2 regions of the Streptomyces sp. NPDC044033 genome follow, and region 2 is predicted to be linked to the other one. Evidence: predicted binding sites of a transcription regulator. Region 2 holds the regulator's gene; the other holds the start of a gene.
What was found. The regulator HspR, encoded in region 2, represses chaperone genes until heat shock. The targets are predictions, from matches to a motif close to TTGAGNNNNNNNNNCTCAA.
Positions count from the first base shown of each region.

Region 1 (4,412 bases), on a different contig from region 2:
GCGGGACATGGTGCGCGAGGAGCGCGGCGCGATGTACGAACCGGCGCACCTCACCTTCATGGACGCGCTGCCGCTGACGGACGCGGGGAAGCCGGACAAGAAGGAGCTGCGCCGCCGGGCGGAGGCGGCGCAGGAGCGGGAGCTGACGCCTACTCACTGACGGGTGCGGGGCGGCTCGCCGGCGGGTGCGCGCGCCGTGGGCCGCCCGCCCACACATACGGAACCGGCCCCTCCGCCACGTCGCCTGGGCGACCTGATTGGAGGGGCCGGTTCCGCCGGGTGGCCCGGCCGCGTCCGTCACGCCGCGACCGGGACCTCCGTACCCGTCACGGCCGCCGCCGAGGGCTGGAGCGCGAGCTCCAGGACCTGACGGACGTCCGAGACCGGGTGCACGTCGAGCCGGTCGAGGATCTCGGCGGGTACGTCGTCGAGGTCCGGCTCGTTGCGCTTGGGGATGACCACCGTGGTGATGCCGGCCCGGTGCGCGGCGAGCAGCTTCTGCTTGACGCCGCCGATGGGCAGCACCCGGCCGGTCAGCGACACCTCGCCGGTCATGGCCACGTCCGGGCGGACCTGGCGGCCGGAGAGCAGCGAGGCCAGCGCCGTGGTCATGGTGACGCCCGCGCTCGGCCCGTCCTTCGGCACGGCTCCCGCCGGTACGTGCAGGTGCACGCCGCGCTCCTTCAAGTCGCCGACGGGCAGCTCCAGTTCGGCTCCGTGCGAGCGCAGGAAGGAGAGCGCGATCCGCGCGGACTCCTTCATGACGTCGCCGAGCTGCCCGGTGAGGGTCAGCCCCGCGCCGCCCGTCTCGGCGTCGGCGAGCGACGCCTCGACGTACAGGACGTCGCCGCCCGCGCCGGTCACGGCGAGGCCGGTGACCACGCCGGGCACCGCGGTGCGCCGCTCGGCCGGGTCCTGCGCGGACTCGGGGGTGTGGTGCGGCCGCCCGATCAGGCCGCGCAGTTCGCCGGCGCCGACGGTGAACGGCAGCTCCCGCTCGCCGAGTTCGTGCTCGGCGGCGACCTTGCGCAGCAGCCGCGCGATGGAGCGCTCCAGGTTCCGTACGCCCGCCTCCCGGGTGTACTCGCCGGCGAGCTTGCGCAGCGCCTCGTCCTCCAGCACGACCTCGTCGCCGCCCAGACCCGCGCGCTCCAGCTGCCGCTTGAGCAGGTGATCGCGGGCGATGGTGACCTTCTCGTCCTCGGTGTAGCCGTCGAGCCGGACCAGCTCCATGCGGTCGAGCAGGGCCTCCGGGATGGCTTCGAGCACGTTGGCCGTGGCGAGGAAGACGACGTCGGACAGGTCGAGTTCGACTTCGAGGTAGTGGTCGCGGAAGGTGTGGTTCTGCGCGGGGTCGAGGACTTCGAGGAGGGCCGCGGCCGGGTCTCCCCGGAAGTCGGAGCCGACCTTGTCGATCTCGTCGAGCAGGATGACGGGGTTCATGGACCCGGCTTCCTTGACGGCCCGTACGATCCGGCCGGGCAGCGCGCCCACGTACGTACGGCGGTGGCCGCGGATCTCGGCCTCGTCGCGGACGCCGCCGAGGGCGACGCGCACGAACTTGCGCCCCATGGCCCGGGCCACGCTTTCGCCGAGGCTGGTCTTTCCGACGCCGGGCGGCCCGACGAGCGCGAGCACCGCACCGCCGCGCCGCCCGCCGACGAGCCCGAGGCCCCGGTCGGCGCGTCGCTTGCGGACCGCGAGGTACTCGGTGATCCGCTCCTTGACGTCCTCCAGCCCGGCGTGGTCGGCGTCCAGGACGCCCTTGGCGCCGAGGATGTCGTACGCGTCCTCGGTGCGCTCGTTCCACGGCAGTTCGAGCACGGTGTCCAGCCAGGTCCGGATCCAGGACCCCTCGGGGCTCTGGTCGGAGGACCGCTCCAGCTTGTCGACCTCCTTGAGGGCGGCCTTGCGGACATCCTCCGGCAGATCGGCGGCCTCCACGCGGGCCCGGTAGTCGTCGCTCTCGGCCCCGTCCGCCCCGGATTCGCCGTTGAGCTCGGAGAGCTCCTTGCGTACGGCCTCCAGCTGGCGGCGGAGCAGGAACTCGCGCTGTTGCTTGTCGACGCCTTCCTGGACGTCCTTGGCGATGGACTCGGCGACGTCCTGCTCGGCGAGGTGGTCGCTGAGCCAGGTGACGGCGAGCCGCAGCCTGGCCACCGGGTCGGCGGTCTCCAGCAGCTCCACGCGCTGCTGGACGGTCAGGAACGGGGAATATCCGGAGTTGTCGGCGAGCTGTGATACATCGTCGATCTGCTGCACCCGGTCCACGACCTGCCAGGCGCCGCGCTTGCGGAGCCAGCTGGTGGCGAGTGCCTTGTATTCCTTCATCAATTCGGCGACGGCGCCGGGGGCGGCGCCGTCGGGGGCGGCCTCCTCCACCTGGACGCCTTCCACCCAGAGCGCGGCTCCGGGCCCGGTGGTCCCGGCCCCGATCCGTACGCGGTGCACACCGCGGATCAGCGCGCCGGGGTCCCCGTCGGAGAGCCGCCCGACCTGCTCGACGGTGCCGAGCGTGCCGACGGCGGCATACGTCCCGTCGACCCGCGGCACCAGCAGCACCTTCGGCTTCCCACCGCCGGAGCCGCTGGACCGCGCGGCGGCCTGCGCCGCCTCCACGGCGGCCCGTACGTCGTTGTCGGAGAGGTCGAGCGGCACCACCATGCCGGGCAGCACGACCTCGTCGTCGAGGGGCAGCACGGGGAGGGTGAGCGGTGTGGACGGCGAAGCCATGATCTTCCCTTCGGCAGGCAAGTTGAGCTATATGGACTCAATGCATATGAGGCTCCTGGTGTTCCCTCTTGGGTGTTCGCTGTGAGCGATCAGCGGGGAGTGTCCTATGTCGATGGATCTTTCGCTTTGCAGCTTCACTCCGCGCGCGCCCTTTCGTTGCGCAGAGTGACCTTTCCTCGCGACCTGGCGAGCACTTGTGAGCACCCTGGAGACCAGACTGGGCCGGACGCCGCATCCCCACACGCCTGGGCAACGAATTCCTCGGCTGGCACCACTTCTCCAGGCCGCACAACATCACGTCGTGCAAGCTCATCAACGCCGCCCTCAACGGAAGACCCGACAAAATGTCCGACCAGCAGCGCAACCTCGAATACTGGGGGTCGGCCATCATCCGCACCCGCACCCGCACCCGTGCTCGGGCGGGTGCGGATGTGGCAGGCACTGCGCGGCGCTCACTCGTGGTAGGCGGCGGTCGCGATCTGGACGAAGGAGCGGATCAGCGGGTTCGTGTCGCCCTCGTTCCATGCCACCACCACGCGGCTCCGCCGCATGTCGGTCAGCGGCACCACGGTGAGCCCCGCCGCCGGCTCGTGGTCCAGGAGAGTCATGCCGACCGTGCCGTTCCAGAGAACAGCCTGCTGGCATTCCTGGACGGCGCGCACCACCGGGCCCTCGCGAGGCTCCCCGCCGTTCCAGTACGACTGCCAGATGGGGTCGGTGCCCTGCGGGAACAGGAACCAGCCGCGGTCGGCCAGGTCTGCCAGGGTCAGACTGTCGCGGCGGGCCAGTGGATCGTCGGCGCGCAGCAGCGCTCCCACCGGGTCGGCGCGCAGCGCGCGCACCGTCAGGCCGGTCTCGTCGAAGGGGCCGCGGGTCAGGGCGACGTCGACCCGGCCGGTGTGCAGCCCGCAGGTGGGATCGGTCAGGTCGGTCTCGCGGATGCGGACCTCGACGCCCGGGTGCCGCCCGCGGTAGGCGGCGGCCAGCCGGGTCACGCCCGGGTCGGCGCCGTCGCCCAGGATGCCGACGGTGATGGTCGCGGCGCCGGCCGCGGCGGCCACGCGTACGCGTACCCGGTCGGCCTGGTCGAGCAGGGCCCGTGCCTCGTCGAGCAGCACCGCCCCCACCGCGGTGAGCGTGACACCGGCGGACGACCGGTCGAACAGCGCGGCGCCGACCTCGGTCTCCAGCTGCTTGATCGCCCGGCTCAGCGGCGGCTGGCTCATGTGCAGCCGGGCGGCGGCCCGGCCGAAGTGGAGTTCCTCGGCGACCGCCACGAAATAGCGCAGCGTGCGTAGCTCCATGGTGCAACGATACCCGTAGGGTATCGACTTCACAGAACGGGTCTTGGACAGCCGCAGCGCCCTGGCAGTGGAATCGAAGCATGACTGACGAACAGATGGCCAGTGAGCCGACCGACGACCCCGCCGTATCGGTGGTCCGCCCGGGCGAAGGCGAGACGATCGTCCTGGGCGGCACGCACATGCGCGTCCTCGAAGACGGCAGCAATACCGAGCACCGCTTCGGACTCACCGAGTCCATCCTCGCGCCGCACATGCCCGGTCCGCCTCAGCACCGCCACGCCCAGCACGACGAGGGCTTCTACGTCATCTCCGGCGCGGTGCGGTTCACGGTCGGAGAGAAGGACTACGACGCGACGGCGGGCACGTTCGTGATGA
Region 1 covers NZ_JBWKFF010000029.1:18,881-23,292, reverse strand. Annotated here, with positions in the region: gene AC07AB_RS35275 (AMP-binding protein) at 1-160, shown strand, start outside; gene lon (endopeptidase La) at 298-2,733, opposite strand; gene AC07AB_RS35265 (LysR family transcriptional regulator) at 3,186-4,037, opposite strand; gene AC07AB_RS35260 (cupin domain-containing protein) at 4,118-4,412, shown strand, end outside.
Region 1: a site for HspR is predicted at 2,756-2,774, ahead of lon (endopeptidase La). Genes of this name have one in related genera too.

Region 2 (4,412 bases):
GAGGAGAAACCCCCCTCCCCCTCCGCACACGCACCCCCGACATGTTGGAAGCAGTAGCCTGCGCCAGCCGGGAGGGCGCCCCCCCCGGCCCCGGCCGGGGACGCACAGCAGGACATCGCTCTGACCGCACAGCTGGACCAGGCCCGTACGGCGCTCAACGAGCGCACCTCGGACCTCCAGCGGTTGCAGGCCGAGTACCAGAACTACCGTCGCCGCGTGGAGCGGGACCGGGCCGCAGTCAAGGAGACCGCCACGGCGAACCTCCTGGCCGAGCTCCTCCCCGTGCTCGACGACATCGGCCGGGCCCGTGAACACGGGGAGCTGGTCGGCGGCTTCAAGTCCGTCGCGGAGTCACTGGAGACGGTGGCGGCCAAGATGGGACTGCAGCAGTTCGGCAAGGAGGGCGAGCCCTTCGACCCGCTGGTGCACGAGGCCCTGATGCACAGTTACGCGCCCGATGTCACCGAGACCACGTGCGTGTCGATCCTCCAGCCCGGGTACCGGATCGGGGAGCGTACGATCCGTCCGGCCCGGGTCGCGGTCGCCGAGCCGCAGCCCGGCGCGCAGGCCAAGTCGGACGAGGGCGCTGCCGACGCGGACGGCTCTGATGAGGAGAGCGGTGGCCCGAAAGAGGGCTGACGTGCGGCAAGAAGGCAGCGGCCGGGAGGAGGGACGTCGGGGATGAGCACCAAGGACTTCGTCGAGAAGGACTACTACAAGGTCCTCGGCGTCCCGAAGGACGCCACCGAAGCGGAGATCAAGAAGGCGTACCGGAAGCTCGCCCGCGAGTTCCACCCGGACGCCAACAAGGGCGACGCCAAGGCGGAGGACCGCTTCAAGGAGATCTCCGAGGCGAACGACGTCCTGGCCGACCCCAAGCGCCGCAAGGAGTACGACGAGGCGCGCACCCTCTTCGGCAACGGCGGCTACCGGGCCGGTCCGGGCGGCCAGGGCGGTGCCGGATCGTTCAACTTCGACCTGGGCGACCTCTTCGGGGGCGCCCAGGGCGGGCCGCAGGGCGGCGGCGGAGCCGGTGGCTTCGGCGGCGGCCTCGGGGACGTGTTCGGCGGCCTCTTCAACCGCGGCGCCGGTACGGGCACGCGCACCCAGCCGCGCCGCGGCCAGGACATCGAGTCCGAGGTGACGCTCAGCTTCACCGAGGCGGTCGACGGGGCCACGGTCCCGCTGCGGATGTCCTCGTCGGCGGCGTGCAAGGCGTGTGCCGGTACGGGCGACAAGAACGGCACCCCGCGCGTCTGCCCGACGTGCGTGGGCACCGGCCAGGTCTCCCGCGGTACGGGCGGCGGCTTCTCGCTCACCGACCCCTGCCCGGACTGCAAGGGCCGCGGGCTGATCCCCGAGAACCCGTGCGACGTCTGCAAGGGCAGCGGCCGCGCCACGTCGTCGCGCACCATGCAGGTCCGCATCCCCGCGGGCGTCTCGGACGGGCAGCGCATCCGGCTGCGCGGCAAGGGCGCGCCGGGCGAGCGCGGCGGCCCGAACGGCGATCTGTACGTGGTCGTGCACGTCGACGCGCACCCCGTCTTCGGGCGCAAGGGCGACAACCTCACCGTCACCGTGCCGGTCACCTTCCCGGAGGCGGCGCTCGGCGGCGAGGTCAAGGTCCCCACCCTGGGGGGCCCGGCCGTCACTCTGAAGATCCCGGCGGGCACGCCCAACGGCCGTACGATGCGCGCCCGCGGCAAGGGCGCCGTGCGCAAGGACGGCTCCCGCGGCGACCTTCTGGTCACCGTCGAGGTGACCGTGCCCAAGCACCTTGACGACAAGGCGCGGGACACGCTGGAGTCCTATCGCGAGGCGACCGCGGGCGAGGACCCGCGGGCAGAGCTGTTCCAGGCCGCGAAGGGAGCTTGAGATGGACGGCCGAGGCGGGCGCAGCCGGCGCACTCCTATGTCGAATCCTTATCAGTTGACCGAAGAGTCGCCGGTGTACGTGATCTCGGTGGCGGCACAGCTGTCCGGTCTGCATCCGCAGACGCTCCGTCAGTACGACCGGCTCGGCCTGGTCTCCCCGGACCGCACGCCCGGCCGGGGGCGGCGCTATTCGGCGCGCGACATCGATCTGCTGCGCACGGTGCAGCAGTTGAGTCAGGACGAGGGCATCAACCTGGCGGGCATCAAGCGGATCATCGAGCTGGAGAACCAGGTGGCCGCGCTCCAGGCGCGCGTCGCCGAGCTCTCGCAGGCGGTGGACGGCGCGGCCGCGGCGATGCGGCAGCGCGAGGCGCAGGTGCACGCCTCGTACCGGCGCGACCTGGTCCCGTACCAGGACGTGCAGCAGACCAGCGCGCTCGTGGTCTGGCGGCCGAAGCGTCCGGAGTGACGTGTGCTGACCGAAGGGGCCGGGGATGTTCTCCCCGGCCCCTTCGTCGTACGCGCGCGGGTGCTTCAGACCCGGCCCAGCGCCCTGGTCACGGTGATCTCGATGACGACCCGCTCCGGGTTGGGGGCGGGCGTACGGCCGTACCGCTCGCTGTGCCGGGCGACGCCGTCCGCGACCCGCTCGGCCTCCGTACGGACCACCGCGACCCCCTCCAGCGTCGCCCACCGCTTCCCCTCGAACTGGCAGACCGCGACCCGGGCCCCCTCCGGCCCCGCCGCCCGGACGTTGGCGGCCTTGGTGCTGCCCCCGCGGGTGATGATCCGCGCGAGCCCGGCGTCATGGTCGTACGTCACGCACACGGGCACGACGTGCGGGCCCCCGCCGGGGCGGGGCGTGGTGAGGGTGCAGACATGGCGTTCCCGCCAGAAGTCGAGGTACTCGGGGGCGGGGGCGCGGAGGTCGTGGGCCATGGGGGGAAGGGTATGCGGGCCGGGGTCAGAGGAAGTCGGACGTGTCCAGGTCGAAGGAGAAGGGCGCGGGGAGGGGGACGGGCTTGCCGAACGGGACCAGGTGGGTCTCGGTGTAGTCGCCGCCCTCGGGCTCGCTGAAGAGGGTGGTGGTGGCCTTGTGGCGATCGACGAGCAGGTAGAGCGGGATTCCGGCGCGGGCGTAGGCGCGGCGCTTGGCGACACGGTCGCGGTCGGGCTGGCTGGAGGTCACCTCGGCGACCATGGCGACACCGTCGCTGGGCATCCAGGAGGGCGCGCCCCGGAACAGACGTCGGTCGCGTGGGGCGAAGGTGGCATCGGGGATGACGTGGTCGCTCGGGTGCGAGCCTTCGCCGGGCACCTTCAGCCCCTTGTTCCCGGACCCGGCCATGTCGGTCGTGGACTGCCTCAGCACCTGCTGGTTGAGGGTGCTGAGGCAGTCCTCACGATCTCCGTCCGGCACGGGTGACACAACGATTTCGCCCCCGATGAACTGGGCCCGGAAACCTTCGGAGATTTCCAGGGCCAGGAAATAGTCCAGGAGGGCAGGCCCACCCGGCATCGGCGCGTGAGCCGTCGTCGCCATGCTGCTCCCCTTGTCGGTGACGGATAGCGTCGCCCGCGGCCAGCGGTGGCGGGGGGATCATCGGGCCGGTTCACTCGTAAGAGACGTAGATCTGTTCGGGGCGATGCCCAATCTTGAGGTTGAGTGGAATAGACTCAACTTACTGCATGCTGTAGTAGGCAGGACGGTATGCGTGAGCCGAGCACGAGGAGGAGTACGCCGACGTGGAAGCCGAGCTGACGAACAAGAGCCGGGAGGCGCTGAGCGCCGCCAATGACCGGGCCGTGTCCGCGGGGCACGCGGACATGACGCCGGCGCACCTGCTCATCGCACTGCTGACCGGCCAGGAGAACGAGAACATCCTGGACCTGCTGGCCGCCGTCGAGGCCGACGCCGTGGTGCTGCGGACCGGGGCCGACCGGCAGCTCGCCGCGCTGCCCAGCGTGCAGGGCTCCACCGTCGCGCCGCCGCAGCCCAACCGCGATCTGCTGGCCGCCATCGCCGACGCCTCGCAGCGGGCGAAGGAGCTGGGCGACGCGTACATCTCCACCGAGCATCTGCTCATCGGGCTCGCCGCGAAGGGCGGGCAGACCGGGGAGCTGCTGGACCAGCAGGGGGCGTCCGCCAAGAAGCTGCTGGACGCGTTCGAGACCGCGAGGGGCGGGCAGCGGGTGACCAATCCGGACCCGGAGGGCACGTACAAGGCGCTGGAGAAGTTCGGCACGGACTTCACGGCAGCCGCCCGTGAGGGCAAGCTGGACCCGGTCATCGGCCGGGACCAGGAGATCCGCCGCGTCGTGCAGGTGCTGTCCCGGCGCACGAAGAACAACCCCGTCCTCATCGGCGAGCCCGGCGTCGGCAAGACCGCCGTCGTCGAGGGGCTGGCCCAGCGGATAGTCAAGGGCGACGTTCCCGAGTCGCTGAAGAACAAGCGGCTCGTCTCGCTCGACCTCGGCGCGATGGTCGCGGGCGCGAAGTACCGCGGTGAGTTCGAGGAGCGGCTCAAGACCGTACT
Region 2 covers NZ_JBWKFF010000001.1:810,653-815,064, forward strand. Annotated here, with positions in the region: partial or broken gene grpE (nucleotide exchange factor GrpE) at 85-639, shown strand; gene dnaJ (molecular chaperone DnaJ) at 682-1,875, shown strand; gene AC07AB_RS03610 (heat shock protein transcriptional repressor HspR) at 1,877-2,344, shown strand; gene AC07AB_RS03615 (pyridoxamine 5'-phosphate oxidase family protein) at 2,410-2,814, opposite strand; gene AC07AB_RS03620 (Uma2 family endonuclease) at 2,840-3,418, opposite strand; gene clpB (ATP-dependent chaperone ClpB) at 3,622-4,412, shown strand, end outside.